Regions from separate parts of the Mesorhizobium sp. M1066 genome, predicted to be linked through region 1. Evidence: riboswitches for the same ligand, from Rfam matches in the RefSeq annotation. Region 1 holds a riboswitch; each other region holds the start of a gene.
What was found. A riboswitch is a leader RNA that binds a small molecule or an ion and turns the genes downstream of it on or off. The one in region 1 is predicted to bind cobalamin.
Positions count from the first base shown of each region.

Region 2: another riboswitch for cobalamin. It lies ahead of NKH52_RS29055 (ABC transporter ATP-binding protein); the one in region 1 lies ahead of bluB (5,6-dimethylbenzimidazole synthase).
Region 3: another riboswitch for cobalamin. It lies ahead of NKH52_RS23375 (aromatic ring-hydroxylating oxygenase subunit alpha); the one in region 1 lies ahead of bluB (5,6-dimethylbenzimidazole synthase).
Region 4: another riboswitch for cobalamin. It lies ahead of metE (5-methyltetrahydropteroyltriglutamate--homocysteine S-methyltransferase); the one in region 1 lies ahead of bluB (5,6-dimethylbenzimidazole synthase).

Region 1 is NZ_JAMYMR010000007.1:167,755-175,684, reverse strand. It holds gene NKH52_RS13150 (hypothetical protein) at 1-68, opposite strand, end outside; gene dxs (1-deoxy-D-xylulose-5-phosphate synthase) at 216-2,129, opposite strand; gene NKH52_RS13140 (pirin family protein) at 2,261-3,181, opposite strand; gene NKH52_RS13135 (DUF2277 domain-containing protein) at 3,221-3,487, opposite strand; gene NKH52_RS13130 (exodeoxyribonuclease VII small subunit) at 3,598-3,849, opposite strand; gene NKH52_RS13125 (histone deacetylase family protein) at 3,853-4,779, opposite strand; cobalamin riboswitch at 4,901-5,080, shown strand; partial or broken gene bluB (5,6-dimethylbenzimidazole synthase) at 5,096-5,809, shown strand; partial or broken gene NKH52_RS13115 (hypothetical protein) at 5,932-6,914, opposite strand; gene NKH52_RS13110 (TetR/AcrR family transcriptional regulator) at 7,207-7,815, opposite strand.
Region 2 is NZ_JAMYMR010000037.1:17,954-25,883, forward strand. It holds gene NKH52_RS29035 (MFS transporter) at 1-743, shown strand, start outside; gene NKH52_RS29040 (D-arabinono-1,4-lactone oxidase) at 757-2,034, shown strand; gene NKH52_RS29045 (DSD1 family PLP-dependent enzyme) at 2,034-3,173, shown strand; gene NKH52_RS29050 (AraC family transcriptional regulator) at 3,178-4,011, opposite strand; cobalamin riboswitch at 4,307-4,513, shown strand; gene NKH52_RS29055 (ABC transporter ATP-binding protein) at 4,676-5,464, shown strand; gene NKH52_RS29060 (ABC transporter substrate-binding protein) at 5,510-6,457, shown strand; gene NKH52_RS29065 (FecCD family ABC transporter permease) at 6,593-7,579, shown strand; gene NKH52_RS29070 (phosphatidate cytidylyltransferase) at 7,601-7,930, opposite strand, start outside.
Region 3 is NZ_JAMYMR010000022.1:9,792-17,721, forward strand. It holds gene NKH52_RS23345 (carbohydrate ABC transporter permease) at 1-1,050, shown strand, start outside; gene bglA (beta-galactosidase BglA) at 1,055-2,719, shown strand; gene NKH52_RS23355 (ABC transporter ATP-binding protein) at 2,745-3,857, shown strand; gene NKH52_RS23360 (DUF680 domain-containing protein) at 3,935-4,171, opposite strand; gene NKH52_RS23365 (DUF680 domain-containing protein) at 4,241-4,438, opposite strand; gene NKH52_RS23370 (DUF680 domain-containing protein) at 4,510-4,707, opposite strand; cobalamin riboswitch at 5,218-5,419, shown strand; gene NKH52_RS23375 (aromatic ring-hydroxylating oxygenase subunit alpha) at 5,535-6,782, shown strand; gene NKH52_RS23380 (FAD-binding oxidoreductase) at 6,807-7,907, shown strand.
Region 4 is NZ_JAMYMR010000038.1:4,458-12,387, reverse strand. It holds gene NKH52_RS29255 (hypothetical protein) at 1-143, shown strand, start outside; gene NKH52_RS29250 (alpha,alpha-trehalose-phosphate synthase (UDP-forming)) at 131-1,825, shown strand; cobalamin riboswitch at 2,394-2,595, shown strand; gene metE (5-methyltetrahydropteroyltriglutamate--homocysteine S-methyltransferase) at 2,691-5,042, shown strand; gene NKH52_RS29240 (cytochrome-c peroxidase) at 5,480-6,535, opposite strand; gene NKH52_RS29235 (hypothetical protein) at 7,491-7,844, shown strand.

The DNA.
Region 1 (7,930 bases):
CGCGTTTCGGCTGTGGCCGGCGCGACGATGACGGCGCAAAGCGCTGCACCGCACAGAAGCGTTTTCATTGTTGTTGTCTCCCTGCCTGATCACGATCTAGCAGGGCGCATTGAAAAACGGCCAACAGACACGGTAAGCAAAGCGCCAAACGTCAGCGTAAACAACGCGTTAAGATCGTTGGCCGGCAAACCGATGCAAGTCATTGAGACTTTGATTCAGGCGCTCTGGGCGTGGACTGTGTGCCCGAGTGCCACGAACACGGTGCGCACGATGCCGGCAGCATCGAGCCCGGCATCGGCATACATCTTTTCCGGCTTGGCATGATCGGTGAACGCGTCGGGCAGCACCAGCGGACGCACCTTCAGGCCGCTTTCCAGCAGGCCCTCATGGGCAAGGAACTGCAGCACGTGGCTGGCGAAGCCGCCGACGGCGCCCTCCTCCACCGTCACCAGAACCTCATGCGAGCGGGCCAGCCGCCGGATCAGATCCTGGTCGAGCGGCTTGGCGAAACGGGCGTCGGCGACCGTGGTGGACAGCCCGGCAGCACCTAGCTCCTCCGCGGCGATCAGGCAATCCTGCAGCCGCGTGCCGAAGGACAGCAATGCAACCTTGGTGCCCTCCTTGACGATGCGGCCCTTGCCGATTTCGAGAACCGAGCCGCGCTCCGGCATGTCGACGCCGACGCCGTTGCCACGCGGATAGCGGAAGGCGATCGGGCCCTCATCATAGCTTGCCGCAGTGCGTACCATGTGACGCAGCTCCGCCTCGTCCGCGGCCGCCATCACCACGAAACCCGGCAGTGTCGCCAGGAAGGTGGTGTCGAAGGCGCCGCAATGGGTGGCGCCATCGGCGCCGACGAAGCCGGCCCGGTCGATGGGAAAGCGCACGGGCAATTTCTGGATGGCGACGTCGTGGACGACCTGGTCGTAAGCGCGCTGCAGGAAGGTGGAATAGATGGCCGCGAACGGCTTGTAGCCTTCGGTGGCAAGGCCCGCCGCGAAGGTCACCGCGTGCTGTTCGGCGATGCCGACATCGAAGGTGCGCGACGGGAACGCTTCACCGAACAGGTCGAGGCCGGTACCGCTCGGCATGGCTGCGGTGACGGCGACGATACGGTCGTCCTCGCGGCCCTCCTGGACCAGGCTTTCGGCGAACACCTTGGTGTAGGCCGGTGCGTTGGCCGGCGCCTTGGCCTGCGCGCCGGTGATGACGTCGAACTTGTTGACGCCGTGATATTTGTCGGCGGCGGCTTCGGCCGGCGCATAGCCCTTGCCCTTCTGGGTGACGACATGGATTAGCACCGGGCCTTCGCCATTGTCGCGGACATTTTTCAGGACCGGGATCAGATGCTCCAGATTGTGGCCGTCTATCGGGCCGATGTGATAGAAGCCGAGTTCCTCGAACAGCGTGCCGCCGGTGACGTAGCCGCGTGCATGCTCGACCGCCCTTGTGATCGCACGATCCGCGCGCTTGCCGAGATAGGACGTCAGTTTCTTGCCGAAATCGCGCAAGCCGATATAGGCCTTGCCGGAGGCCAGCCGCGCCAGATAGGCGCTCATCGCGCCGGTCGGCGGCGCGATCGACATGTCGTTGTCGTTGAGAATGACGATCAGCCGTGCATCGAGCGCGCCGGCATTGTTCATCGCCTCATAAGCCATGCCGGCAGACATGGCACCGTCGCCGATGACGGCAATGACGTTGTTGCGGCCGCCGGAGAGATCGCGGGCGGCGGCCATGCCGAGGCCGGCAGATATCGACGTCGAGGAGTGGGCGGCACCGAAGGGATCGTACTCGCTTTCGGCGCGGCGGGTGAAGCCGGACAGGCCGCCTTCCTGGCGCAGCGTGCGGATACGGTCGCGGCGGCCGGTCAGGATCTTGTGCGGATAGGCCTGGTGGCCGACATCCCAGATCAGCCGGTCGTCGGGGGTGTTGAAGACATAATGCAGCGCCACTGTCAGCTCGACCACGCCAAGCCCGGCGCCAAGATGACCACCGGTGCGGGACACGGCGTCGACCAGCTCGGCGCGAAGCTCGGACGCCAATTGCGGCAGTTCACTTTCGGCAAGCGTGCGCAGGTCGGCCGGGATGCGGACCTTGTCGAGAAGCGGCGTATGCGGCGTTGCGTTCACGGTGCTCGGGCCTTTCGGTTGATGGGCGAATAGGCCGCCGGCCGGCGAAAGTAAATGCGTGTCAGTGACGCGGATCAGGCCCTAGTCTTTTGTCTATGCATTTCGTTCTGCCACTTTTGGGTGACAGGGCATCAGCTTTCCGGCAGCGGAATAAACTCTTCCTCGTCTCCGGGAACGATGTCGAAGCGGCCCCTCTTCCATTCCTCTTTCGCCTGTTCGATGCGCTCCTTGGACGACGAGACGAAATTCCACCAGATGTAACGCTTCGAACCAAGAGAGGCGCCGCCGAACAGCATGAAATGCGCCCCGGTCTGCGACGACACGACGATCTCGTCACCGGGACGGAACACCAGCAGCCGTTCGGCTGGGAACACATCACCCGAAATCGACACCTCGCCCTCCAGCGTATAAATGGCGCGCTCTTCTGCATCGGCAGGGATTTTCACGCTGGCGCCGGGCGCCAGGCGCAGGTCGGCGTAGAGCGTCTCCGAGTCGGCCCTGACCGGAGACCGCAGTCCCTGGAAATCGCCGATGATGAGGCGCCCGTTGACGCCTTCGGCTTCGATCTCGGGAAGCCGAAGCGCTGCGGTATTCTCGAAAACCGGAGCCACCTCTTCCTTGTCGTCCGGCAGAGCCAGCCATGTCTGCAGGCCGGATACCGACATCGGCGCGCCACGCAGTTCCTCCGGCGTACGCTCCGAATGGACGATGCCGCGGCCGGCGGTCATCAAATTCACGTCGCCGGGCTGAATGACCATTTCGGTGCCGAGTGAATCGCGGTGCCGGATCTTGCCGTCGAACAGATAGGTGACCGTCGACAGGCCGATATGCGGATGCGGGCGGACGTCGAGCGCCTGGCCGGCGCGCAGGATCGCCGGCCCCATGCGGTCGAAGAAGATGAACGGCCCGACCAGCCGCCTCTTGGCGGTCGGCAGGGCACGGCGCACCTGAAAACCACCTATGTCCTTGGCGTTCGGGATGACCATCAATTCGATCTGATCGCTGGCGAAGGCATCGCCTGCCTCAGGGTCTTTCCCGGGGAAGAAGCTCATGGACTCTCCTTGTCGGTGGTCGAAGGCCGCTTGGCCGCATCAGGCAAAGCGGATGGCTGCCTTTGCCCGCAGCTTGGCCGCCACCTCTTCGCGATTACGCGGATGCTGATGGGTTTCCAGGGAATCGAGCAGTTCGCGCGCCGAGGCCGCGATGGCTTCGACGGCATGGTCGAAGGCGTGCTGATTCTGCTTCGAGGGTCGCGTCGTTCCGCTCAGCTTGCGGACGAACTGAAGGGCCGCGTCGCGCACCTCGTCATTGGTTGCCGGCGGATCAAAGTTGAACAGGGTCTTGATGTTTCTGCACATCGCTTCCGTATCTCCTCTTGTCCTTGAGCTGTTTCAATCGGGACGAGTTATATCCTCGATCATGATCATGTCCAAAAACCGGTGAGGCGAGGCCATCGTCGGACCGGGCCTCAATCCGCGTCGAGTGGCTCCGTTCCGACCGGCTTGCCGTCACGCGACAGCCTGATCTTCTCGACCTTGTCCTCGGCGGCCTTCAGCAGCCGGTCGCAATGCGCCTTCAGCGCCTCGCCACGTTCATAGATCCTGATCGACTGGTCGAGCGGCACATCGCCACGCTCCAGATCATCGACGATCTTCTCCAGCGCATCGAGTGCCTGCTCGAAGCTCATCGCCTTGACGTCTTCGTTGGTCTCATCGGCCATCATTCATCCTTTCATCAGTCGCCCGACATGGGCGGCGACCGAAAATGCCAATCCCTGCAGATCGTAGCCGCCCTCGAGCAGGCTGACGAGCCGGTTGCCGCTGTGGCGTGCCGCGCGCTGCATCAGCTGGCCGGTCGCCCAGTCGAAATCATCCTCGGTCAGATTGATCTCGGCCAGCGGATCGCGATGGTGCGCGTCGAACCCCGCCGAAATGATGATCAGATCGGGCGCGAAATTGTCGAGCGCGGGCAGGACGCGCGACAGGAAGGCATCGCGAAACACTTCGCTGCCGGTCTGCGGCGCCAGCGGTGCGTTGACGATGTTGCCGGCGCCCGTTTCGGTCTTCGCTCCGGTGCCGGGATAAAGCGGCATCTGGTGGGTCGAGCAATAGAGCACCGACGGATCGTCCCAGAAAATATCCTGCGTGCCATTGCCGTGATGCACGTCCCAGTCGACGACGGCAACGCGCTCGACACCGTGTTTCTTCTGCGCATAACGCGCCGCGATCGCCGCCGTGTTGAACAGGCAAAAGCCCATCGCCGTGGTCTTTTCGGCATGATGGCCGGGCGGCCGCGCGGCGACGAAGACGTTGTCGGCGCGGCCCGAAAAGACATCATCGACGGCGGCGTTGGCGGCGCCGATCGCGGTGATCGCCGCTTGCCAGCTCTTCGGGCTGGCAGTGGTGTCGGCATCGATGCGGGCAATCCCCTCGTCGGGGATGGCGGCGCGCACGCGGGCGACGAAATCGGCGGGATGCGCGTAGAGGATGGTGGCCTCGTCGCCTTCGGGCGCCTGGATACGATCGAGCCCGGCAAAGGCTTCGTCGTCGAGCACGCGCTCGATGGCGCGTAAGCGGTCGGGCCGCTCGGGATGTCCGGGCGGCGTGAGATGCTCGAGGAAGATCGGATGGGTGTAGAGACGGGTGGTCATCGTCCTAATCTAGTGACCCGGATCGACAAAGGCCATGCACGGGCGGCCGATGACTGGGGAAAATCGCGACTGCGTCCATTCGCGTCGCCGCAGGCATTGGCCCCGCGGGCGCTTCGGCGTAAGGTCCCTGGTACTGCCTGGTGCCCGCCGCAAGCGGGAGAATCGGGAACACGGTTGAATCCCGTGGCGTGCCCAACGCTGTGAGGGGGACCGCGCCGGTAAATGCCACTGTCGATGACGGGAAGGCACCGGACGCGGGTTGATCCCGAGCCAGAAGACCGGCCTGGCAGGCATTGTCATCCGCGTGGTCAGGCGGATGGCATCAGAGCGACGTGCGTCTACTTGGACGCACAAAGTACGCTCTGTCAGTTTTGAATCTGCAATCGCAGGGGGACAAGCGATGCCGGAACACATGACCGCTGCCATTGACGATGGATTTGACCAGGATGCGCGCGATGCGGTCTATCGCGCCATGTTCACGCGGCGCGACGTGCGCAGCCATTTCCTGCCCACCGCGATCGATGACGACGTGCTGGCACGGCTGCTGCTTGCCGCCCATCACGCGCCATCGGTCGGCTTCATGCAGCCATGGAATTTCATTGTCACTCGCGATGTCAAACGACGGGCGGAGGTGCGCGACCTGTTCCTGGCCGCGCGCGAGCAGGAACTGCCGGCGATCGAGGCGGAAAAACAGGCGCTCTATCGCAAGCTCAAGCTGGAAGGCATCTGCGAGAGCGCGCTCAACATCTGCATCACCTGCGACCGGCAGCGCTCGAAGGGTTCGCCGCTGGGACGCTGGCACAATCCGGAGATGGATCTCTACAGCACCGTCTGCGCGGTGCAGAATTTCTGGCTGGCCGCGCGTGCCGAGGGTGTTGGTGTCGGCTGGGTCAGCATCATCGAGGCTGAGGCGCTGAAGCGGCTGTTGGCCATTCCGGACCACGTAACGCCGATCGCCTATCTCTGCGTCGGCCGTGTTTCCGAGTTCGCTCCCAAACCGGACCTTGAAACGCATGGCTGGGGACGGCGGCTGCCGCTGCCGGAGCTGATCATGAGCGAGACCTTTTCCGGGCAAGGCGAGACACAGCTCAAATCCGCCGTGGCGCGCCTCAACACCGTTTCTGCCGCACCAGACACCACCCGCCCAGCCGATCAGGGTGTGGCGCCGGCCGTATCCCAGCGCGAACCGCCGAAGGAGGCGAGCGACTTGTCCTTGAGCTCCCTGAACTTCGACGACGCCTCGGCCAGCCGGGCGTCCCAGGCCGGATCCGGCACCTGGCCCGCGATGGTCTTGAAATAGACCTGCATCAAGCAGGCGATGGCGAAGGGTTCAATGAACGCCGCCTTGAATGCCCAGGCGAAGACGATGGCGAGCACAAAAGCCCAGCCGGCGAGCTGGCCAGGCATCAGGAACAGCATCGCACCAGCAGGCGCCAGCATGATCAGAAAGAGGATGAACGACATGCCCCACATGATGACCGCCAGCCAGACAGCGTTCTTGACCATGACCTTGCCGTTCTGGGCATAGAGCACTATGCCTTGGCGCGCCGTCTCGAAGGGCGAGGCTGAATTGATGCGGATGTTATAGCCGAGGATGATCTCGTCGACATAGGTCAGCGACAGGCGGATCACCGTGTTGATGAAGGAGACCAGGCCGCTCAGGCCCGGTATCGGCAGGAAGGCGGCGATACCGCCGAGCAGGCCGGTGATGGCACGGATGGCACCCTTGACGAGTTGGTCGACGACGAAAAGGATGTTGGCTTCGGCAAAACGCTGGGTGACGACATCCCTGGCGTAGGCGATCTGGTCCTGACCGCCGGGAATGTCGCGGCCGTCGATCAGATGAACCATGACGGCGATGTGGCCGGCCTTGACGATATAGAGGATGTATTCGCGGATCCAGTAGCCGCGATCGAGACGATGCCGAACCCGACCACGCCGCCCCCCAGGGCAAAGGACATGGGCCCGTCGGGATCGGTGGAGATATGGCCGACACCATAGCCGACCGAGGCACCGGTGCCGGTCGCCATGATGTAGGCCAACGTGATGCCGAAATAGACGATCATGCGAAAGACGATGAACGGCCAGGTCCGCATCATGATGGACACCGACCGGCCGATCTCGAAATCCCACATGTGCCCCGAATCTCCGCCTCAGAGATGGTGGAAGAGGATGGACTCAACCCGGCGATTGTCAATTGCCGGCCCCCGACGCCGAAGGGCGACGAATTCGGGGTAACGGGTTGGTTCGGAGCCCGCCAGCGCGTTGGCGCGTTGGCTGACGGAGCATCAAACGAAAACCCGCCTGTGCGGCGGGTCACTGGCGCAAATCAGCACCATAGACGAATATATACCTTAGCTGAGGGCATGGTGTCAAGAAAAAATTCCTATCGTGAACAGCTGCCGGCACGAAAGCTCCGTGAGAACTTCAATTCGACTGCGGATTCGGCTTCTTGAGCAGGCCTTCGAGCAGTTGCTTGAACGCCGTCACCACCTTCTTCGACGTCGCTTCGGGGTCGTTCGAATTGGCGATCCGTTGCGCCGCCTGGCTGCTCGCTCCGTTGATCAGTCGCGAGGCCGTTTCGGGGTCGAGGCTGGAGACAACGACCCCCTCCTCCTGCAGCGCGGTCAGATGGTCGGTCATTGAAGCGATGCACGCACTGGCATTCGGCCATTGCGCTGGATCCCCCAGCACGGCCGGGCCATCGCGGAACATGATGCGCTGGATTTCCGGCTCCAGCGCCATCTCGATATAGGTGGAGCACTCGTCGACGAAATGTTGCCAGCGGGTCGGTGCTCTCGACGCGACCTCATTGATGCGCGCCGCCATCTCGCCGTCAATCTGGGCTATGACCGCCTGCAGCAGCCCCTTCTTGTCGCCGAAATGATGATAGAGCGCGCCGCGCGTCAGCCCGGCCGAAGCGGTGAAATCATCCATCGAGGCTTCCGCATAGCCTGTTGTGCCGAAGGCATGACGGGCCGCCGCAATAAGCTTTGCGCGCGTCTCGGCGATCATCTCCTTGCGGGGTCTGTGCATGCCTCTGGCCCTATTCACATACGCAACGTATGCCAATTGACATACGCGACGTATGCTCTATCTAATAATCATACGCTCCGTATGTAATTGTCCAATCGTCCTTTGTCGAGGAACC
Region 2 (7,930 bases), on a different contig from region 1:
TCACCATGCAGACGCTGGCGCAATGCGCGCTCGCCCTGTTGCTGGCGCTTTACGTCATTCCGGCCGCCGGGTCGGCGGGCGGCTTCATCGTTCTTGCCGTCGTCTGCGTCGTGTCGCTGGCGGTCGCTTTCACCGTACCCGGTGACTATGCCGACCTGCCCAAGGAAGAGAATTTGGCCAATGTGCTGACTGTTCCCTCGATGACCGCGCTGTTGTCGGTCTTCTGCTACTTCATGTTCTTCGGCGCGGTCTGGGCTTTTCTGGAGCCGCTAGGTGCGCAATACGGCATCGATGGCCGCACCGTTGGCCTGATCGTCTCGGCCAGCCTCGCCGTGCAGGTCCTGGGGGCGATGACAGCGACCGCGTTCGAGGCGCGCATCGATTATCGCCTTGCCATCGCGGCGATCGGCTTCGTCGCGCTTGTCAGTTCCCTGGTTCTTGCCAGTAGCCCCGGCCTGACGACGTTCTGGGTCGCTGCCTTGGCTATGGGCTTTATCCTGCTGTTCATCGTGCCCTACCAGATCCGTCTGGCGATCACCGCCGACGAGACCCGCACCGCTGTGCTCTTGGTGCCGGCAGCCCAGCTTTTCGGCCTGGCGATCGGACCGATCGCGGCGTCGCTGCTCATCGATGGCAAGGATTTCCGGCCGGTGCCGGAATTCGCCGCCGCCAGCGCGGTGGCCAGCGTGGTGCTGCTCGGTCTGTTCGTCCTTGTGTCACGTCGCCGTCGTGCGGTTGCCTGAGCGGGGAGGTGGGATGTCAAACATTTGGAGCAACTGGTCGGGCTTTGTAAGTGCCGAGCCCAAGCTGATCGCCAGCCCCGGCGATGCCGGTGAGCTCGGTGATCTCGTCCGGACCGCGCCTGGCCCGGTGCGCGTCGCCGGCGCCGGTCATTCCTTCACGCCGCTGGTGAAATCGCGGGGCACGATCCTGTCCCTGGAGAGACTGGAAGGGCTGGTCTCGCACGATGCGCAAAAACATCAGGCGCGGGTGCGGGCAGGAACCCGGCTCGGCGCGCTGATGGGCATCCTGCAAGGTATTGGCCAGGGCCTGCCCAACATGGGCGATATCGACCGCCAGGCGATCGGCGGCGCGCTGGGCACCGCCACGCACGGCTCGGGACCGACGCTCGGCGCCTATCACACGCAGCTGGAGACAGTGCGGATCGTCGACGGGCTTGGCAAGGTTCGCGACTTCAAGCGGGCAGGGGATCAGGACATGATCCATGCCATCGGCGTCGCACTCGGCGCTTTCGGCGTGCTCACCGAAGTGACGCTGAACAACATCGCGACCTACCGGTTGCGCCGCCGCAAATGGGTGCTGCCGATCACCGAGATGCTGCGCGATTTCGAGGCAATGATGGCCGCGCATCGCTCGGCCGAATTCTACTACATTCCGTTTTCCGGCTATGCGCAGTTCATAGCCAGCGATTTCAGCGACGCCGCACCCACCACACGGCCGCCGGAAAAGGACGAGGCGGGTTTGAGGACACTGCGCAGGCTGCGCACCTCACTTGCCTGGCTGCCATCGCTGCGTGGCCGTCTGATCCTGGGCGCCATCGCCAAATTGCCGGCCGAGGACTACGTGCAGGACTGGCTCAACGTCTATGCCAGCGACCGGCAGACCAAGTTCAACGAGATGGAATATCATTTGCCGTTCGAGGAAGGGCCGAAGGCGCTGGCCGAGATCATCGAGCTGACCGAGAAGCGTTTTCCCGAGGTCTATTTCCCGATGGAGGTGCGCTCGGTCGCGCCGGACCAGTTCTGGCTTTCGCCATTCTACAACAGGCTGACCTGCTCCATCGCCATCCACCATGATGCAGCGAACGATCCGTTGCCGTTCATGCGGGCGGCAGAGCCGATCTTCCGCAGATATGGCGGCCGGCCGCATTGGGGCAAGATGCACAGCCTGAAAGCGGCGGATCTGAAAAAGCTCTACCCGCGCTGGGACGATGCCATGGCGGTGCGCCGCGACGTCGATCCGCAAAACCGCTTCGTCTCGCCCTATATGGCCGGCCTGTTCGGCATCGAATGATGAGCACCTATTTTTCCACCCTGTCGGATGCGCTGAAGGAAGCCGGCATCTTCCAGCCCTGCCTGCTGCTCGATCGCGACCGGCTGGACGGCAACATTGCCCTGGTAAAGGAGAGACTGGATCCCGGCCTTGCTGTGCGGTTGGTCGACAAATCGCTCGCCTGCCTGCCGCTGCTTGCGCATATCGGCAAGGCGCTCGGCACCAATCATGTCATGACCTTCCATCCGCCGATCAGCGAGGCGGTGCTGAAGGCGTTTCCGGATGCCGATCTGCTGTATGGCAAGCCGATGCCTGTCGATGCGGCAAGGGCTGTGCTTTCGAGGGGCGTGGTCGACTGGTCGCGTGTCTGCTGGCTGATCGACAGCGAGGAGAGACTGGCGGAATATGGCGCCCTCGCTGGCGAACTCGGCATCGGCCTGCGCATCGCTTTCGAGATCGATGTCGGGCTGCATCGCGGCGGGTTCGCCAATCCTGAGGCCTTGTCGAAGGCGTTGAGCGCGTTGCCGGCCCGGCTGCATTGCGAAGGCGTCATGGCCTACGAGGCGCATGCGCCGCTCATTCCCGGCCTTTTCGGCGGACCGGCAAAGGCATTGGCCAAGGCGTCGGCGCAGGCCTCGGCGTTCGTCGCCTGTCTCGGCGCCGACCAGCGCCGTATCCTGAACATCGGCGGCAGCAAGACCGCGCTGCTTCATCATGGCGGCATGGCCAACGAGGTCTCGATGGGCTCGGCCTTCGTGCTGCCCAGTGATTTCGATACGCCAGGCCTCGACGGCTTCCAGCCGGCGGCCTTCATCGCCACGCCGATCTTGAAAATGGTCGAGCCGATGCTGCCTGGCCCGCCGGCCGTCACCCGCCTGCTGCAGGCGCTCGGCCGCTTCCCGCGCAAGGGCTGCTATCTCTATGGCGGCAAGTGGATGGCCGAGCCCGTCTTCCCCGAAGGCATGAAGGCGAACGGGCTGCTCGGCCTGTCCTCCAACCAGCAATTCATGGGCTTGCCCGCCGACGCGACCGCAAAACCCGGCGACTACGCGTTTCTAAGGCCGACGCAGAGCGAAGCCGTGCTGCAGCAGTTCGGGTCGATCGCTGTGTTTTCCGGCGGCGGGATAGTCGATCGCTGGCCGGCGCTGCCGATGGCCTGACCGACTACGCCTTCACCGGTATCCAGATCTCCAGCCCGCCATTGCCGCTGCGTGGGTCGAACTCAGGGCCGTAGCGTTCGAATTCCGGCGCATCCGATATCTCGTGGCCGGAAGCCGGCAGCCATTTGTTCCAGATCGTATTGACCGTGCGGCGGATGGTCGAGATGTGTTCGCGGTGGGCAAAGACCGCATATTTCTGCGCCGGCACCCGCACCCGGCTGAATTCCCTCGGCAGGTCGGAAAAATCAGACACTTCGACGCCGGCGATGTAGTCGAAATTGCCGGCATCGTCGCCGTTGACGCAGACGCCATAGGCGACATCGCCGGTCTCGCCCGGAATGTTGCCGATATAGGGGCCGAAGCGCTGCCATTGCATCGGAATGGCGGCGCTGGTTTCGCAGCTGTAGCGTTCGCCGAGGCCGGCGATCAGGAACGGCCGGCTGGTCTCGAAACGCGGTGGTTCGAGATTGGTGAGGAAGGACTGGTCCATCAGGATCGGCTCCACGAGGTCGAGCTTGTCGAGTGTGCCTTGCGCGCGCACCAGTTCCGGCGTGGTGCCGAACTGATCGCGGAAGGCACGGGTGAACGCCTCATGCGAGTTGTAGCCGGCGTCGAGCGCGACGGAGAGAATGTCGGGCGCCCCGCCGGCCAGCTTGCGCGCCGCCTCGGTGAGCCGGCGTGAGCGCATGTAGCCCATCACCGAGCGGCCCGTGGCAGCGCCGAAAGCCCGCGTCACATGAAAACGCGACACGCCGCTGCTTTGCGCGATATCGTCAAGCGAGATCGCCTCCGGCAGATGACTTTCGACGAACCACAGCGCTTTCTCGGTCGGGTTCATTTTGCTCCTCGCATTGGCCAGATCATCCTGCCGTTTCCTGGCGCGGCCAGTTTGATCGAAATTGCGCATCCCGCGCAATCGAACCGATCCCGTCACAGTCGCACACCGATATGGCACAGCGGTCGAGCGCCCCTTGCCGCCGACGAGCCAAATTCGGCAGGCTTCGCTTGACAGCGCCAGGCGGCATCCTCTAAATGCGTAATATTATTACATATCGAGAGCGTGAAATGCATGTTTCCCCTAGCCGGTCCACCACTCCGTCCGAGAAATCCATTGCGAAGCGATTGGGGGAAATCTACGCTGAAGCGGTGATGGTCCCCGAGTCGAAAGGCGAGGGGTGAAAAGGGAACACGGTGAGATCCCCAGGGGTCGAGGCCGTGGCTGCCCCCGCAACTGTAAGCGGCGAGCAAAATCCGTGAATGCCACTGGCCGGCAAGGCTGGGAAGGCAGGATGGCGCAACGACCCGCGAGCCAGGAGACCTGCCATCACTGAGTTGACCGGACGGGGTGTGCCGGGAGGAAACGCGAATCCCGGTCTTGTCGGCCGCTTCGCCAGCTTCCTTCCGTCGCCAGTTTTGGAAAGTGACGGAAAGTTGGACGGCTCTATCGATCATCGCATCATCGTGTGCACGCTTTGCCATCCCGGCAATCTGGCGGGCAGCCGATGACCGTAGCGCTTCTCGAAGCACATGACCTCTGCGCCATGGCCAATGGGCGGGATCTGGTTCAGGCGGTCAGCTTCTCGGTGGCCGCTGGCGATCGCCTAGCCATCATCGGTCCCAACGGCGCCGGCAAGACGACGCTGCTGCGCATGCTGTCGGGCATGCTGCGGCCAAGTTCCGGCGAGGTGAAGCTCGGCGGGCGGCGGCTGGACGGGATTTCGGCTGCCGAGCGGGCACTGCATATCGCCGTGGTCGGCCAGACCGACCAGCCCGATCCGCGGCTGGCGGTGATCGACTATGTCGAGCTTGGCCGGGTCCCGCACGCTCGGTTACGGCGCAGGAGCGAGGAGCGTGACATTGTCGTCGATGCGCTGCGCCGGACCGGACTGCTGCCGCTGCTTGGCCGCACCATCGGCTCGCTGTCGGGCGGCGAGCGCCAGCGCGCCCAACTGGCCCGCGCCATCGCCCAGCAGCCAAAGATACTGTTCCTCGACGAGCCGACCAACCATCTCGACCCGCGCGCCCGCGGCGAACTGCTCGACCTCGTGGCAGGCTTCGAGATGACGGTGATCGCGGTGCTGCACGATCTGGCGCTGGTGGCACCGTTCGCCACCAGGGTGGCGGTGATGAACCATGCCCGTCTGCAAGCGCTCGCCGCACCGCGCGAAGCGCTGACCCAAAAGCTGATTCGCGAAATTTTCGGCATCGATGTGCTGCGTCTGCGCCATCCGACCGAAGACCGCGAACTGACGGTGTTCGATGTTCCGAACCGTGCCGCGCCGCCATCCTGATTGAAGCCGTCCCATATCGATCATCCCGTCCACAGGAGCAAACCCTTGAAACGCCTTGCTTTTTCGCTTGCCTTCTCGCTGCTGGCCTCGACAGCCCTGGCCTTCCCGGTGACCGTCGACAGCTGCGGCAAGCCGCTGACCTTCGATGCGCCGCCGAAGCGCGCGGTCATCCAGGATCTCAACATGGCCGAGATGGCTTTCGCGCTGAAACTGCAGCCGTCGATCGTCGGCCTGACCGGCATCACCGGATGGTACAAGGTGGGTCCCGAATTCAAGGCCGAGCAGGGTTCGATCCCGGAACTGGCGCCGAAATATCCGACGCTCGAAAACCTCGTCGCGGTCGAGCCCGATTTTTTCTTCGCCGGCTGGTATTATGGCATGAAGCCGGGTGGTGAAGTGACGCCCGACACGCTTGCTCCGCACGGCATCAAGACGCTGGTGCTGACGGAAAGCTGCGTCCATCTCGACAAGAGCCGCCCCGCCGCCTCGATGGACCTGCTCTATGGCGACGTCGAGAAACTGGGCAAGATCTTCGGCAAGGAGACAGAGGCTGAAAAGCTTGTCTCCGGCTGGAAGACGCGGCTCGCCGACATCACCGCCAAGGTCGGCAGCGCCAAGGGAACGCGGGTGTTCCTCTATGATTCCGGCGAGGACAAGCCGTTCACCGCAGGCAAGTTCGCCATCCCCAGCGCCATGATATCAGCCGCCGGCGGCGACAACATCATGGCCGACATGGACACCAGCTGGGGCAACACGGACTGGGAAACGGTGGCGTCGCGCAATCCGCAATTCCTCATCCTGCTCGATTACCAGGACGGTGGCGGCTACAGGAAGCTGCTCGATTTCCTGAAGGCGCATCCGGCCATGAAAGAGACGGACGCGGTCAAGAACGAGCGCTTCGTCGCGCTTCGCTATGCCGAACTGACTCCCGGCCCGGCCAACATCGAAGCGATCGACAAGCTCGCCAAGGCCATGCATCCGGAAGCGTTTTGATGCCTGTCGCCCAAAAGTGCGCAGCGGTTTTGGGGCAACGACATGCATGAACAAAAGATCCTGGAAGTGCGTCGCACGCGTCCTGACAGACACGACGCATTTCCAGGCTTGCGCCATCCGGCATTTGCACTGGCCATGCTGGTGGGAGCGGCGGCGATCGCCGCTCTCGCTTTGCTGTCGATCGCCTACGGCTCGACGCTGATCCCGCTGACCGACATCGTTGCCTCCCTTGGTCGTGCAGTCGGCTTCAGCGGGCACGACGTGGCCGGGCCGGTCGGCAAGATCGTCGTCGACCTGCGGCTGCCGCGCACGATCCTGGCCATCTGCGTCGGGGCCGGTCTCGGCGTCGTCGGTGCGCTGCTGCAGACGGTGACCCGCAACGACCTTGCCGATCCGTTCCTGTTCGGCCTGTCCTCGGGCGCCGCCGCGGGTGCGGTTTCCGTTATCACCGTCTTCGGCGACAGTTTCGGCATCTGGACATTGCCGGTCGCGGCCTTCACCGGCGGCATATTGGCTGCCGGTGTCGTGCTGCTGCTGGTGGCGCGGGTGAGGGGGCAAGGCCCGGAGCGGCTGATCCTTGCCGGCCTTGCCGTGTCCTTCATGTTCACCGCCTTGACCAACTATCTTGTCTTTGCCGGCGATCAGCGCGCCGCCCACTCCGTGCTGTTCTGGACCATGGGCGGCCTTGGCCTGGCGCGCTGGGATAATATCTGGCTGGGCGCGCTGGGAGCAGGCACCATTCTGGCTTACGCGCTGTGGAACCACCGCCGGCTCGATGCTTTCCTGGCCGGCGAAAACGCCGCCGAAAGCCTGGGCGTGCCGGTGGCGCGGATGCGCAGGATGACCTTTCTCGTCGCTGCCTTCTCGACGGCTATCCTGGTCTCGGTCGCCGGCGTCATCGGCTTCGTCGGGTTAATGATCCCGCATCTGTCACGGCCGCTGGCGGGTCCCTTGCATCTGCGCCTGGTTGCCAGCTGTGCCGTCTTCGGCACGGTGCTGTTGCTGGCCAGCGATCTTCTGGCCCGAACGCTGCTGCCGCCGCAGGAACTGCCGATTGGTATCATCACCAGCTCCGTCGGCGCGTTCTTCGTCGTCACCATGCTGATCCGCAACCGGCTTTAAGTGCGGTCGGAAACGGTTTACTCAGACCGTCCAGAAATAGCGCACGATGTGAAAGAACACCGGGGCGGCGAAGACCAGGCTGTCGGTGCGGTCCATCATGCCGCCATGGCCTTCGATCAGATGACCCCAATCCTTGACGCCCTGGTCGCGCTTGATGGCCGAGGCGACCAGCCCGCCGAGAAATCCCATCGAGCAGGCGACGAAGGCCACGGCTGCTGCCTGCAGCGGCGAGAAGGGTGTCACGAACGATAGCAGCGCGCCGAGCAGGCTCGCCGACACCAGTCCGCCGATCAGGCCTTCCCAGGTTTTCGAGGGCGAGACGTTCGGCGAGAAACGGTGTTTTCCAAACAG
Region 3 (7,930 bases), on a different contig from region 1:
TCGTCGCTGCGCGACAAGAACCAGATCATCGCCTCGGGATGGTGGAACTCGTTCGCCAGTTCCACCCAGACGGAAGCCGGCCGGCTGCCGCCCGCCTCGGCGCAAGTCGAGAAGGACAGCAAGTTCCTCCTCGAGGGCAATATCTTCGGCGACGGCACCAAGCGCGACATCAGCGCCTTCGGCGTCAAATCGGCGGCACCGACGCAATATCCCGCCGGCACCACAGCCGATCTCGGCGACGGCGTGACCTTACAGCTCAATGCCGACGGCAGCTTCGTCATGCAGTCCCCGAAAGCATTCGAAGGCGATCGCGGCCAGCGCGTCTATTATGCTTCGTCGGCGCCGCCGAAATTCACCACCGACAATTACAGAACCGTGCTGTTCTCCGAGGGCATCGGACGGTCATTCATGAATTCGCTGACCGTCACTATCCCAGCGACAATCATCCCGATCCTGATCGCCGCCTTTGCCGCCTATGCGCTGGCCTGGATGCGGTTTCCCGGCCGGGCGCTGCTGATCGCGGTTATCATCGGCCTGCTGGTGGTGCCATTGCAGATGTCGCTGATCCCGTTGTTGAAACTCTATAATGGCGTCGGCGCTTTCTTCGGCATGCCGTCGAAGACCTATCTCGGCATCTGGCTGGCGCATACCGGCTTCGGCCTGCCCTTCGCCATCTACCTGCTGCGCAGCTACATTGCCGGCCTGCCGCGCGAAATCATGGAATCGGCGCGCATCGACGGCGCCAGCGATTTCGAGATCTTCGTCAAGATCGTCTTGCCGCTGTCGTTCCCGGTGCTGGCTTCGTTTGCCATCTTCCAGTTCCTGTGGGTATGGAACGATCTGCTGGTGGCGATGGTTTTCCTCGGTACAGAGGCAGACCAGATCGTGCTGACCGCCAAGCTCAACGCGCTGTTGGGCTCGCGCGGCGGCGACTGGGAGATTCTGACGACATCGGCTTTCGTGACCATCATTGTGCCGCTGATCGTGTTCTTCTCGCTGCAGCGCTATTTTGTCCGCGGGCTGCTTGCCGGCTCGGTGAAAGGAGGCTGAGACGATGCAATCCGCTTTGAAGGCCAACTCGAAGCCTGACCTCGCCATCGATCGCGACTGGTGGCGGGGCGCGGTAATCTACCAGATCTATCCGCGCAGCTACCAGGACTCGAATGGCGACGGCATCGGTGATCTCAAGGGTATCATAGGCCGCCTCCCCTACATCGCCGCACTCGGCGCGGACGCCATCTGGATTTCGCCGTTCTTCAAGTCGCCGATGAAGGATTTCGGCTATGACGTATCGGATTACTGCGATGTCGATCCGATGTTCGGCACGCTGGCCGATTTCGACGCGCTGACCGCGGAGGCACACAGGTTGGGCTTGAAGGTGATGATCGACGAGGTGCTGTCGCACACCGCCGACAACCACCCATGGTTCAAGGAAAGCCGGTCGAGCCGCACCAACAATAAGGCCGACTGGTATGTCTGGGCGGACGCCAGGCCGGACGGCACGCCGCCCAATAACTGGCTGTCGATCTTCGGCGGCTCGGCCTGGCAATGGGACACCAGTCGCCAGCAATATTACATGCACAATTTCCTGGCCGAACAGCCCGACCTCAACTTTCACAACCGCGAAGTCCAGGACGCATTGCTCGACGTCACCCGCTTCTGGCTGGAACGCGGCGTCGATGGTTTCCGGCTCGATACCATCAATTTCTACTTCCACAGCCAGGGTCTGGAAAACAATCCGCCGCTGCCGCCGGAAGAGCGCAACGACCAGACCGCGCCGGCGGTCAACCCCTACAACTACCAGGACCATCTCTACGACAAGAGCCGGCCCGAGAACCTCGGCTTCCTCGAACGGTTCCGTGCCCTGCTCGATGAATATCCGGCAACCGCAGCGGTCGGCGAGGTCGGCGATTCGCAGCGCGGGCTTGAAGTGGTTGCCGCCTACACCGCCGGCGGCAAGCGCGTGCACATGTGCTACTCCTTCGATTTCCTGGCGCCGGAAAAGATCAGCGCGGGCAAGGTCCGCTCGGTGCTGGAATCCTTCGGCAAGGTCGCCAGCGACGGCTGGTCGTGCTGGGCCTTTTCCAACCATGACGTGATGCGCCCGGCGTCGCGCTGGGCCGCCAATGAGGCCGACCCGACAGCCTATCTCAAGGTCATCTCGGCGCTGCTGATGTCCCTGCGCGGTTCGGTCTGCATCTATCAGGGCGAGGAGCTTGGGCTCGGTGAAGCAGAGCTGCGCTTCGAGGATTTGCAGGATCCCTATGGCATCCGCTTCTGGCCTGAGTTTAAGGGCCGCGACGGCTGCCGCACACCGATGGTGTGGGATGGCGGCGCCAAGAATGGCGGCTTCTCCCCAGCAAAGCCCTGGCTGCCGGTGCCGGCCAAGCATCTGGCGCGAGCGGTCAATGTCCAGCAGGACGACGAGACTTCGCTGCTCGAGCACTACCGGCGCTTTCTCAGCTTCCGGCGTGCCCATCCGGCGCTCGCCAAGGGCGACATCAATTTCATCGAAAGTGAGGGCGACACCGTTGCCTTCACGCGCCGCGCAGGCAACGAGCAGATCCTCTGCGTCTTCAATCTGGGAGCCGGGCCGGCCAAGGTTGACCTTGGCGGCCGATCGCTGCAACCTCTGCCCGGGCACGGATTTTCGGGGCAGGCGAACAGCGGTTCCATCGAACTTGGCGGCTACGGCGCCTGGTTCGGGCGTCTCGACTGAATTTCCAATCACTGGAGGAAACCAAATGGCCGATGTCACGCTAAGACAAGTGAAGAAGTCCTACGGCAATCTGAACATTCTCCATGGCATCGACCTCGATATCAAGTCGGGCGAGTTCATCGTCTTCGTCGGCCCGTCGGGCTGCGGCAAGTCGACATTGCTGAGATCGATCGCCGGGCTCGAGGAAATCACCTCCGGCGAGCTTAGAATAGCCGGCGAAGTGGTGAACGACGTGCCGCCGTCGAAGCGGGGCATCGCCATGGTGTTCCAGTCCTACGCGCTCTACCCGCACATGACTGTCTACGACAACATGGCGTTCTCGATGAAGATCGGCAAAGAGAACAAGGCCGAGATCGACCGCCGCGTGCGTCAGGCCGCCGAGATCCTGCAGCTGACCAAATATCTCGACCGCCTGCCCAAGGCGATGTCCGGCGGCCAGCGCCAGCGCGTCGCCATCGGCCGCGCCATCGTGCGCAATCCCAAGGTGTTCCTGTTCGACGAGCCGCTTTCGAACCTCGACGCGGCGCTTCGCGTCGCCACCCGCATCGAAATCGCCAAGCTCAAGGAATCGATGCCCAACACGACCATGATCTACGTCACCCACGATCAGGTCGAGGCGATGACGCTGGCCGACCGCATCGTGGTGCTCAAGGACGGCCATATCGAGCAGGTCGGCACGCCGATGGATCTCTACAAGAAGCCAGGCAATCTGTTCGTTGCCCAGTTCATCGGCTCGCCGGCCATGAACATCCTGCCCGCGACCATCGACAAGTCAGGCAATTCGACCGTCGTCAGCCATGTCGGCGGACGCAAGGCAACCGTGCCGATCGCAACGCCTGCTTCGGCGAAGGGTGCTGCGGTGAGCTTTGGCGTGCGGCCGGAGGACCTGATCATCGCCAGCGGCGCTGACTATCTGTTCGAGGGGACGGTCGACTATCTCGAGCAGCTCGGCGAGGTTCAGCTAGTCTATGTCGACATCGGTCGCGCCGACCTGCCGCTGGTGACCAAGCTGCCCGGCAATGTCGAGGTCAAGCGCGGCTCGACATTGCGGCTGAGCGCCAATGGCGAGGACCTGCATATCTTCGACGCTGACGGACGGTCGTTTGCCCTTCATGAGGCTGAAGCGAAGGCGGCCTGAGGCAGGACCGCGTCTTGGACGCAAAAAGAGCGGCGGGCTAGCCCCGCCGCTCTTTTGTTGAAGATTAGCTTCGGCTGTTAACGGCCGAAGAGATTCCGGTCGCTGCCCTGAGGGGCGGACTTCTCCACGTCGCCCGACGAATTGAGCAGCTTCTCGACGAGGCCACCGCTGTTGCGGACCGAGCTCGTATGCGCGCTGTCAACCGAAGTAACCGCAGGCTGACTGGCGCCATTGGAGCCAAAGTTGTCGCTGCCGGCGAACGCGCTGCCGGTGATGGCCAGAACGGCGGCGGCAGCAATAAGGATCTTGTTCATTTTAATCTCCTGAATTCTGGATTTCGCCAGGACGGCAGACACAGCTGCCGTCGCTTGCGAAATTGGCTGTTAGCGACCGAAGAGGTTACGGTCGCTGCCCTGAGCGGGCGTCTGGGCAGCCGGTTCCGAGGTCTTGGTGGAAGCCGTGTACGACTGGTCCACTGCGGCGGCAGGCTGGTTGGAGCCGTTCGAACCGTAGTTGTCGCTGCCGGCGAAAGCGCTGCCGGAGATGGCCAGAACGGCGGCGGCAATGAGGATCTTGTTCATCTTAAATACTCCTGAATGTCTGAATTTCGCCATGGCGGCGGGCGAGCCCGCCGTCGACTGGGAATCGGCTGTTAGTTGTTGCCGAAGAGGTTGCGGTCAGCACCCTGGGCAGGCGCCTGAGCAGCCGGTTCCGACTTCTTGGTCGAAGCGGTGTACGAGCTGTCGACAGCAGTGGCTGCCGCGGCGTTCGAACCGTAGTGGTCGCTACCAGCGAAGGCGCTGCCGGAAATGGCCAGAAGGGCTGCGGCAGTGAGAATGATCTTTTTCATTTTTGGTACTCCAGTATCGTCTTTTTTCCGTCCGTCTAGCGGCGTGTCTTTGGAAATGAAATCGCGTCGTTCGGACAGCCCCGATGTGGGAGGGCAGCCCCGTCTTTTCCAATCACGAAGTTGTTTCGTGTGGACCATGAATCTACACCTTGAAATTGTGCCAAGGGAGTCTAGAGATAGATTTTTCTTCTTTATATCAGCGTGTTAGGTTTAACCACCTAACGGATCACTGACTGTTTCAAAGGCCCAGCGTTCACACCGTCCTGCACGCACCGTCAACAGAAACGAACCGTTCGGTTCGATTTTAGAGCAAGCTAATAGTCACTTTTCGAAACCGTTAACCTTTTTTGACCCCGCCAAGGGATCCGATTCGGGGATATCGCAGCCGGCAAAATGGCCATCCGGGAGGTGGATTTCAGCCCGCGACGGTCTGCGGGAACGTTCGCATGCCGTGTCGCGCCGCATGGATACGATGTCGTTTTCATGCCGACGGCGCGCCCCCGATCGTGGTTAGATCATACCATCTCAGGTGCCGCTTCGTGACGACGAGGCGGAGAATTGGGAAGCCGGTCAGAATCCGGCGCTGCCCCCGCAACGGTGGTGGAGTTCAAGTCGCAACGGGAGACCACTGGGCAACTGCCTGGGAAGGTGTCGCGATGGTCCGCAAGGACAACTCCAGAGCCCGGAAACCAGCCCGAGATTGTTAGACTCGACTGATCGCGGTGGGCGGTCAAGAGGTGGATAGCGCATGTCTGGCACCTAGCCGGCCTGCGTTTCAATCCTTCCTCCATCACCACCAGTTCAGTCCTTAGAAACGAGGACAGGACATGGATACCCGCAACGACATGCTGAGGCTCCTGAAGGGGCGCCGGCAAGGCTTTTCGCTGGAGCAGCCCTTTTACACCGATCCGGACTACTTCAAGCTCGACATGGAGCTGATCTGGTATCGCGACTGGCTGTTCATCGGCCATGATTGCGAACTGCCGAAGCCGGGCAGCTACATCACCGTGCAGATCGGCGACTACCCGGTCGTCCTTGTCCGCGACCAGCACGGCAAGATCAACGCCTTCCACAATTCCTGCCGCCATCGCGGCAGCCGCGTGTGCAACGCGGAGAAGGGTACGGCGGCAAAGCTCGTCTGTCCGTATCATCAGTGGACCTATGAGCTGGACGGCCGCCTGCTGTTTGCCCGCCAGATGGCCGACGGTTTCGACAAGAGTGATTTCAGCCTGAAGCCGGTCGCCTGCGAGAGCGTCGGCGGCTACATCTTCATCTGCCTGGCCAAGGAACCGGCGGATTTCGCGCCGATGCGGGCGATGATCGAACCCTATCTTTTGCCGCACCGGTTGCGTGAAGCAAAGATCGCCTTCGAGAGCACGATCGTCGAGAAGGGCAACTGGAAGCTGGTCTGGGAAAACAACCGCGAGTGCTATCACTGCGCCGCCAATCATCCTGAGCTGTGCAAGACCTTCCCCGAGGCTCCGACCGTGACCGGCGTCAACGGCGCCGACAGCGACCCTGAAATGGTCGCGCACTGGGCCAAATGCGAGGCATCAGGCCTGCCGAGCAAATTCCGCATCGATCCGGCAGGGCAGTACCGCGCCACCCGCGCGCCCCTGCTGCGCGATGCCGTCAGCTACACCATGACGGGAAAACGGGCAGTCCAGAAGAACCTGTCCGACAGCGTTTCAACCGACCGCATCGGCTCCTTGCTGCTCTATCACTATCCGACGACCTGGAACCATATCCTCGGCGACCACGCCGTCACCTTCCGCGTGCTGCCGATCAGTGCCACGGAAACCGCGGTGACGACAAAATGGCTCGTCCACAAGGATGCGGTCGAAGGCGTCGACTACGATCTCGCTGAGCTTACCCATGTCTGGACCGAGACCAACGATCAGGACCGCCGCATCGTCGAGGAAAACGCCTTCGGCATCTTGTCGCCGGCCTACGAACCAGGCCCCTATTCGGAGCTGCATGAGGGCGGCGTGATCCAGTTCGTCGAGTGGTACGCGTCGTTCATCGGACCGCGCCTCGCAGAAGGCGACCGGCCGGCCCTGCGCAGCGTCGCCTAGCCCAGGGGACAGAGGATGAATGCGATGACGGACCTTGGCCTCTATCGCCATCTCGACCAGATGACGCCCTGGAACGACAGGCTGCAGGTGCTGGAAGTGATCGGCGTCAGTGACGAAGCGCCTGACGTGAAGACCTTCACCTTCCGCTCCGACAACCAGACCTGGTTCCGCTACAAGCCGGGCCAGTTCGTGACGCTGGAACTGCCGACATCGGACGGGCCGCTGATGCGCACCTACACGCTGTCGTCCTCGCCGTCGCGGCCGTTCTCGATCGCGGTGACGGTCAAGGCGCAGGCGGGCAGCACCGGTACGCGCTGGATGTTCGACCAACTGACGCCCGGTTCGCACGTCAAGGCCTATGGGCCGACCGGCGACTTTTCGCTGCACAGCCACCCGGCGGCCAAATATCTGTTCATTTCGGCCGGCTCCGGCGTGACGCCGATGATGTCGATGCTGCGCTGGTTGAACGACTGCGCGCCATGGACAGATGTCGGCTTCGTCAACTGTGCGCGCCGCCCGGAAGAGATCATTTTCCGCAAGGAACTTGAGCTGCTCGGCAGCCGCATGCCCGGCCTGTCGCTCGGCTTCATGATCGAGGAGCGGTCGAGCCGCGAGGGCTGGTTCGGCCATATGGGCCGCATCGACGCGATCCGGCTGCCATTGCTGGCGCCCGATTTCCGCGAGCGCGAGATCTTCTGCTGCGGCCCCGATCCCTTCATGCGCGCCGTGCGCGGCATGCTGGACGCCGCCGGCTTCGACATGGCTAAATACCATCAGGAAAGCTTCGCGGCGCCTGCCGTGGAGGAGATCCCGGCGCCGTTCTCGCCGCCGGCGGAAGACGGCGCCGCTGCTCCTGTCGAGGCCGTGACACCAATCCGTTTCTCGCTTTCCGATGTCGATGCCGAATGCGTCGCCGGCCAGACCGTGCTGCAGACGGCACGCGCCTCTGGGGTGCGGATTCCCGCCGCCTGCGAGTTCGGCCTGTGCGGTACCTGCAAGGTGAGGAAGGTCGCGGGCGACGTCGAGATGAGCCACAATGGCGGCATCCTCGATCACGAAATCGAGGACGGCTTTATCCTCGCCTGTTGCTCGAAGCCGCTTTCGGCGCTTGAAATCGAAGCGTGACCGGCTGCGCTCGCCCGGAGCCT
Region 4 (7,930 bases), on a different contig from region 1:
TTGAGGGCGCCGAAGCCGAAACGCGGCAATCGGTCGCCATTTGCTCTGACGCTCGTCAGATTCTCGTCAGCAGGGCCAATTTGGAATTCCAGTTGCTCCATCTGGGGGAAATATTCAACGGAGGCATGAAATGGACGCATTGAACAACGCCAACTCGCCGCGCCGGAACCTCACATGGCAAACTGGGGCTGTTCACGAACTAATCGCTTTTGAACAACCCCTGAGAGACTTGCCACAGGAGCGAGAACAACAAGCCGAAGTTGGCCCGTCCCGTCCTGTTGTCTCAGCCGCAGACCAGCGCTTCAACACGGCGGCCCAGCAGCCACATAGGAGTCTTATCGCAATTTCCAACCGCGGTGCGACTGTCAATTCTGATCAGCCCAAGACAGGCGGGCTTTCGGCGGCCCTGGAGTGCGTCGTGGAGCGTTCCGGCGCGGTCTGGGTAGGTTTTTCCGAGCATCTGGGCGACGGGGATAAGCAACAGGTGCCCCTCGTGCAGCGTGGCAAAGGTCAAATCGGGTGGCTCGATGGGCCGGCAGCGGACTATTCTCGGTACTATCAAGGTTTTGCAAATTCAATATTGTGGCCGGCGCTCCACTCGCTGCCGGACCGGATCTCAGGCTCGGAAGAGGATTATAAAAGTTATCGCGACGTCAATGCCTTCATGGCGCGCGCGGTGTCCGAATTGGGAGATAACGCAGTCTACTGGGTTCATGACTACCATTTCCTGCCGCTCGGCGCTGATTTGCACAGACTCGGCATTGACCGGCCGATCGGCCATTTCCTGCATACGCCATGGCCCGAGTCTGACATGATGGAGCGCGTGCCCAATTCTGGCGAGCTAATGAAATGTATGCTCGAGTATGATCTGCTCGGTTTCCAGACCGACCGTGATGTGAGCAATTTCCTCGCCTGTGTCCAATCTCATTTGGGGCTGGAGAGCAAGAACGGGGTCGTTTTCTCGGACCATGGCCAGACGCAATGCCAAAATTTTCCTATAGGTATCGATCCGAAGCAATTCGAACAGTGTGCCGCAGATTCGCTTGAGGCGCAGAAAGCCTACATTTCGCAGTTGAAACTTGGCGGAGCAAAGCTAGTTATCGGCGTCGATCGGCTCGACTACACCAAGGGCATCGACAATCGGATTAAAGCTTTCGATCTGCTGGCAGTCGAGCCGCAACGTGTCTCGCTCTTGCAAATCGCAACTCCCTCACGTGGCGACATCCAAGCGTACAGCGAATATCGGCGCGACGTCGAAAGACTCGTCAATCAAGTCAACAACCGGCATGGCACGGACGAGTGGATGCCGATTATCTATGAGAACAGGTCGTTCACCCAAGCTGAGATAGCGGGTCTTTACAGAGCCGCGCGTGTTTGCGTTGTGACGCCGTTGCGCGATGGCATGAATCTTGTGGCGAAAGAATACATTGCTGCACAAGATCCGAGCGACCCTGGCGTTCTGGTGTTATCGAAGTTTGCCGGCGCGGCCGAAGACTTCGGCGAGGACGCCCTGCTGGTAAATCCGAGGCTCTCCGACGAGATAGCTACCGCGATCTCAAGAGCGGCCAGCATGCCGCGCGAAGAACGCATCCAACGCTGGCGGAGGATGATGGACAAACTTGAAGCGTATACGATCCACCATTGGTCAGCGGACTTCGTTCGGCAACTGGACAGCAGCCGGGATACGGTCCCTGCGGATCACTTCCACTATGTTGGCTTGGGCTGGATCAGCGAGGCCCAAATGCCTTCGTATCGGACCGAGCCAGAATTGCACACCGCGCTGACGCGTGCACTGGATAAAAACTGGGTCCTGCCGATCGTATGATGCAGAATATGAAGCACGCGAGCTTTGCCTGCATTTGCGCATCCCTCAATGCCGAGCGCTTGGAGAGAGAGATACTTATCCTGACCGCCTGAATGCGGCTTAAGCGGCTTATCGGGACCACAGTCGGGCTTTGCATCAGACCCTTGAGCCAGGCTCCGTCAGTGTGGTCTCTTGCCGCCGAGCGGAGTCATCACGATTGCCTAGTCACCCGTGATGACGACTGGCGTGCCAATTCCCCTCGGACCACGGTTTGGCGCTCACTCCGAGAAAACCGCTTCTCCCACGCACGCACGGCTTGCGGCCGCATCGTTAAACATCGCCACCAATGCGATCTTCTGCATTCTAATGACGTTGTCACGCGCTTGAAGTCTTGTCCGAAATCCTTCATCGGCGACCTGCGAGGGATGTCGCAGCCCGACAGGGATCCATTAGTTGGACTATGGTGGCAGCGGAGCAGCGCCGCCAATGGGCGACTGAATATTTCACAATGTTAGACAAGCGTAAAAGCGAAATCACATAACGACATAAACATTTCGTTATGCGTCATTGACAAAAGAGCGGACTGCTGTGATTGTCTGCGTGTCGTGGTTCTCGCGTGCGGCGCTGCCGCAGCGGAGCTAAGAGGGAAGCCGGTGCAATGCCGGCGCTGCCCCCGCAACTGTTAGTGGCGAGCCAACCCCACTCATGTCACTGAGGCGAATACCCTCAGGAAGACGGGTAGAGGCTATGACCCCGCGAGCCAGGAGACCTGCCACGGCGAATTACGTCCACGGGCGGGGTGTCTCGGTGGCCGCTGCAAGCCGGCGTTCGTGCCGGCCTGCTAGCGCCTTCCTTGTCATCGGCGCCCCAACCATCGGGGTATGACATGACTGACTCTCAGGAAATTCCTGTAGCAACGCTCGGCGTGCCGCGCTTCGGTCGTCGGCGAGAACTGAAATTCGCGCTTGAAAGCTACTGGTCCGGAACATCGTCCGCTGGCGACCTTCTCACGACGTCGAAGGCGCTCCGTGCCGCTAGCTGGGAAGAGCAGCGCGATCGCGGCGTGTCGAAAATCCCGTCGAACGACTTCTCGCTTTACGACCATGTGCTCGACACCGCAGCCATGGTCGGGGCCGTTCCATCCCGTTACGGCTGGAATAGCGGCGAGGTCCCACTTGACATCTACTTCGCAATGGCGCGCGGCAACCAGGGTCAGACGGAGGATTGTGGACACGCTGGTCACCAGGAGGAGGCTCATGGACCTGGTGTAACCGCGATGGAAATGACCAAGTGGTTTGACACCAACTACCACTACATTGTGCCGGAACTCGATGATGATCAGACGTTCGCCCTCTCGTCATCGAAGCCGGTCGATTATTTCCTCGAGGCTAAAGCTCTCGGCATTCACACACGCCCAGTCATCCTTGGACCCATCACCTTCCTCAAGCTGGCGAAATCGCCTGCCGAGGGGTTCGGTCCCATCGCGCTCCTACCGCGGCTGCTGCCCGTTTACGAGCAAGTCCTGCAGAAGCTGAAGCTGTCGGGAGCCGACTGGGTGCAGATCGATGAGCCAGCGCTTGTCCTCGATCTGAACCCGAACGAACGAGCTGCGTTCGAATTCGCCTATGGCCAGCTGTCGAAAGCCGCGCCCGAGCTGAAGATCATGCTGGCTACGTATTTCGGGTCGCTGGGAGACAATCTCGAAACCGCGGTTTCTCTGCCCCTGGCCGGGCTGCATATTGATCTCGTGCGCGCTCCCGAGCAGCTGGAAACGGTGGGTCGGCTCGCTCCGAAGGATCTGGTGCTCTCGCTTGGCTTGATCGATGGCCGCAACGTCTGGCGTGCGAACCTGCCCGCCATTCTCGACCGCATCAAACCGATCGTCGCCGGCTGGCCCTTGGACCGCGTCGAGATCGCGCCTTCTTGCTCGATGCTGCATGTGCCGATTGATCTGCGCATGGAGACGGAACTCGACGCCGACATCAGGTCGTGGCTCGCCTTCGCGGCCCAGAAGACCGACGAGCTGGTCTTGCTGGCCCGGGCCCTGTCCCAAGGCAGGGATGCGGTGGCAGGCGCGTTGAAAGCGTCTGCCGAGGCTGCCGCCACGCGCGTGACATCCACGAGGATCCATGACCCGCTTGTTCAGGGGCGGATCGCTAGCATTGAGGACAGCGCGAAGCGACGAGAGAGCGCTTTTGGCGAGCGCTCCAGAGTCCAAGCCGGCTCACTCGGGCTGCCGCCGTTCCCGACGACGACCATCGGGTCCTTCCCGCAGACGCCGCAGGTACGCAAGGCGCGGGCCGCTCATGCGAAGGGCCAGCTGAGCTATGTCGACTATGAGACGTTCCTGAAGAAGGAGATCGAGGCTGCAATTCGCTGGCAGGAAGAGATCGGGCTGGACGTGCTGGTGCACGGTGAGTTCGAGCGAAACGACATGGTACAGCATTTCGGCGAGCAGTTGTCCGGCTTCGCGTTCACCCAGCATGCCTGGGTACAAAGCTATGGGTCGCGCTACGTGCGTCCCCCCATCATTTTCGGCGACGTATCGAGGCGCAATCCGATGACAGTGCGCTGGTGGCAATTCGCCCAGTCGCTTACGGAAAAGCCCGTGAAGGGAATGCTCACAGGCCCAGTCACCATTCTCAACTGGTCTTTTGTTCGCGACGACGTACCCCGCTCCGAAGCCTGCCGCCAGATCGCGCTCGCCATCCGCGACGAAGTGACGGATCTCGAAAGGTCCGGCGCAAGGATGGTCCAGATCGATGAGGCCGCCTTTCGCGAAGGATTGCCACTGCGCCAATCTGACTGGAAAGTCTATCTCGACTGGGCTGTCGAATGTTTCCGGATCGCTTCAACGGGTGTAAAGGACGCGACTCAAATTCATACCCACATGTGCTATTCGGAGTTCAACGAGATCATTCACGCGATCGCTGGAATGGATGCGGATGTCATTTCGATTGAGACGTCGCGCTCGAAGATGGAACTGTTGGACGCCTTCACGAGCTCCAAATATCCGAACGAAATCGGTCCCGGCGTCTATGATATTCACTCACCACGCGTCCCGGAAGTCGGCGAGATTTCGGACTTAGTCATGCTTGCCCGCGAGCGACTGTCCGATGGCCAACTGTGGATAAACCCCGACTGTGGCCTCAAAACACGCAAATGGGAGGAGGTCCGCCCTGCCCTCATTAACATGGTCGCTGCAGCACGCGCGCTCCGGCAGAAAGTGCAGGCGTGAGGCTTCTCTTCCTCACCGTGTGGGGAGTTGCCGACTGGCGGATGTCGGCCGGGAATATGCCAAACCGATCACACTCTTGGAAATAAGCCACTCGGCGAAAATGTGCAATTTTCCTTCGGCACGTGTCCTCATCCCGCAGAAATATGAATGTGACACTACGCTATAGTATTGGTCCTTGGGAACATACAGGCCCCGCGCCTCGAACAAATCGTACACACGTCGTTTCTCAAAGTAGACTGCTTGGCATGTTCGCTCAGGCGGCGACAATATATGGTGCTGCGCGTCTGTCCGCTTCCCCAGCTGATTCGCGCAGACTACGGGCGAGGTGGCAGGTTTCGGGTATTGCTAGCCTCCCGCCAATTCGGAGATGGATGTGGCAATTCGTGTGGCCCAAGTAAAAGCCGCAATCATTTTCGATGTCCGCAGCCAGTTGGCCCTTATTTTCCTAAGATCTGCGTTACAGGCCGGGGCGTTGTCGCCGTTTCGGAGGGTAAGATGGGATAGGTGACCTCGGGTGCCTCTCCGGTCAGCGAGTTGAGGAAGGCAACAAGCAGATCAACTTCTTCGTCCGCCAGTACTACGCCAAGCTGGGTGGTCCCCATAATAGCGACGGCCTGTTTCAGATCCCAAACCTTGCCCGAATGAAAGTATGGCGCGGTGAGTGCAACGTTGCGCAGCGGCGCCACGCGGAAAACATAGTAGTCATCGGCTGCATTGGTGACCGCGAATCGGCCCTTGTCTTTGTCCGGCAGGACCTCGGCGCTGGGCTGTTCCACGAGGCCAAAGGGGAAATAGGCTTGCCCACCAACGTTGATGCCGGCATGGCAGGACGAGCAGCCTTTGTCCATGAAAAGCGCCAGGCCCTGTTTCTGTTCGGAAGTCATGGCAAGCTCATCACCATTCAGGAAGCTGTCGAACGGGGCCGGTGTGACCAATGTCGCCTCGAAGGCTTCGATCGCCTTGGCGAAGTTGTCGAAGGTGACCCGATCGGCTTCAGCCGGAAAAGCTGCATCGAACCACTCGACATATTGCGGCATGGACTTGAGCGTGGCGATGACTTGGTCCGGTGTATTGGCCATTTCGATGCCAGCTTGGACCGGTCCCTTCGCCTGAGCCTTCAGGTCTGCGGCACGACCGTCCCAGAACTGAGCGATGTTGAAGACAGCGTTCAGTACAGTCGGCGCGTTGCGCTGTCCCTTCTGCCAACCATGGCCGATCGAGGTTTCGTGATTGTCGTCGCCGCCCGTGGCCAGGTTGTGGCACGAGTTGCACGACAAAACGCCTGACGCCGAGACGCGTGGATCGAAGAACAGTGCCTTGCCGAGAGCGATCTTTTCCGGGGTGTTCGGGTTGTTGGCGACTGTCGGCGTGGTGGATGGCAAAGCCCTGAAGGTGGCCAATGCCGTATCTCTGAGGTCGGTGGGGATCGAATCCGCAGCAAAGGCGGTGGGTGCCAGCAAGGTGACAGCCATCGTTCTGAATAGGATTTTCATAAATGGTCTTCCTGCGTCGTGCACGCAGCCACTATGCGATCTGCGGCTCATGAACGCCCTGAGCTAGATCAGTTGAGGGAGAGGATCGGGGTCTGGCACCTGTTTTCGCGGCTGAGCTGGGACCCTCTTGGAAGTGATCGCTCTTCTCGATTGGACTTCAGGGAGGAGGAGTATCCCTGCTCGACAACCGTTTGTATGCATCAAAGCACGCCCTGGCGGCGGCTTCGTAGATTCGGTCATTGCGATCTTCCCGCCATCGTTGAGAAAGTCGAGAGCACCCGCAAGACTGGCAATCTCTTGCACGATGTGCGCTGCACGCCTTGCGAAAAGTGAGCTTCTGAAACCTCAGGGTTCATTCGTTCCTCCTGACCTGCTGATTGCGTGAATCGGCCTTATCGACACCCGCGGACTGCACATTGTGGTGTCACCAGCGATGGCGGTCTCAATACCTAAGCAGCAACGGTCTATGCGACAGTATGGATGTCCTGTCGGAATAGCCGGTTCGCCTTATCGACGTCACACCGGCATATAGCTCCGCTTCTACGAACATCCCATCACGCGAGGAAAGACATGGCCAACACGCGCAGTATCGCCAATCTAGCCCTTGTGTCGGCGCGGCGCTTGAGCAGGTCCACCGGCTGTAAGTGCCTCACACCTTGATCCACAGATCCTAGGCGATGACCACGTTGTCGTCATCATTTGACGGACGCGGGGCATTGGCCCATAAGCGAGCCACCGCAAACTGTGCGGTTGCCAATGCGTAATGATGTGAATTGGAATGATCTTCGGTTTGCGAAACACGCACGTCCGACGCAGCTTGCGTTGACAGAGGCGGTTTTACGCGCAATAGCACTTCCGCCGGCCTATTTTTGTGGAGTTCAATTGTGGTTCGGCCAAGGGAGCTGGGCGCCGGACCGGCCCCGTGTAAACCTCATCAAAGAGAGAGAGACCCTGCATGGAAGAATTCTTACCGCGCATCGCCACTGGTGCCGGCATCGGCCCGGCTCTCGCAGAGAAGGGCGTTGGGTTAATGCTGGGTTTCCTGCAAAGCCACGCGGCCGACGGTCCCGTTGCGCGCATGATCGAGGCCATTCCGGGAGCTTCGGAATTAGTAGCGAAGTATCATGGCGACGACCCAGAGGGTGGCGGCCTTATGGGGCTTGGCCAGCAATTGATGAGTGAGGGTCTCAGCATGGCAAAGATCGCCGGCCTCGCCAACGAGACGATCGCCTGCGCCAAGGAACATGCCGGCGACGAACTCGTGGACGAGGTCCTCAATTCCGTTCCTGGCCTTCCCCAGTTCGTCTGATCAGCGGCAGCCGGGGGCGCATGACCTCGTGCGCCCGTGCCGGCCCGTCTGCGCAGCAGGCATTCTCCGCCGAGCATTCCGTACCG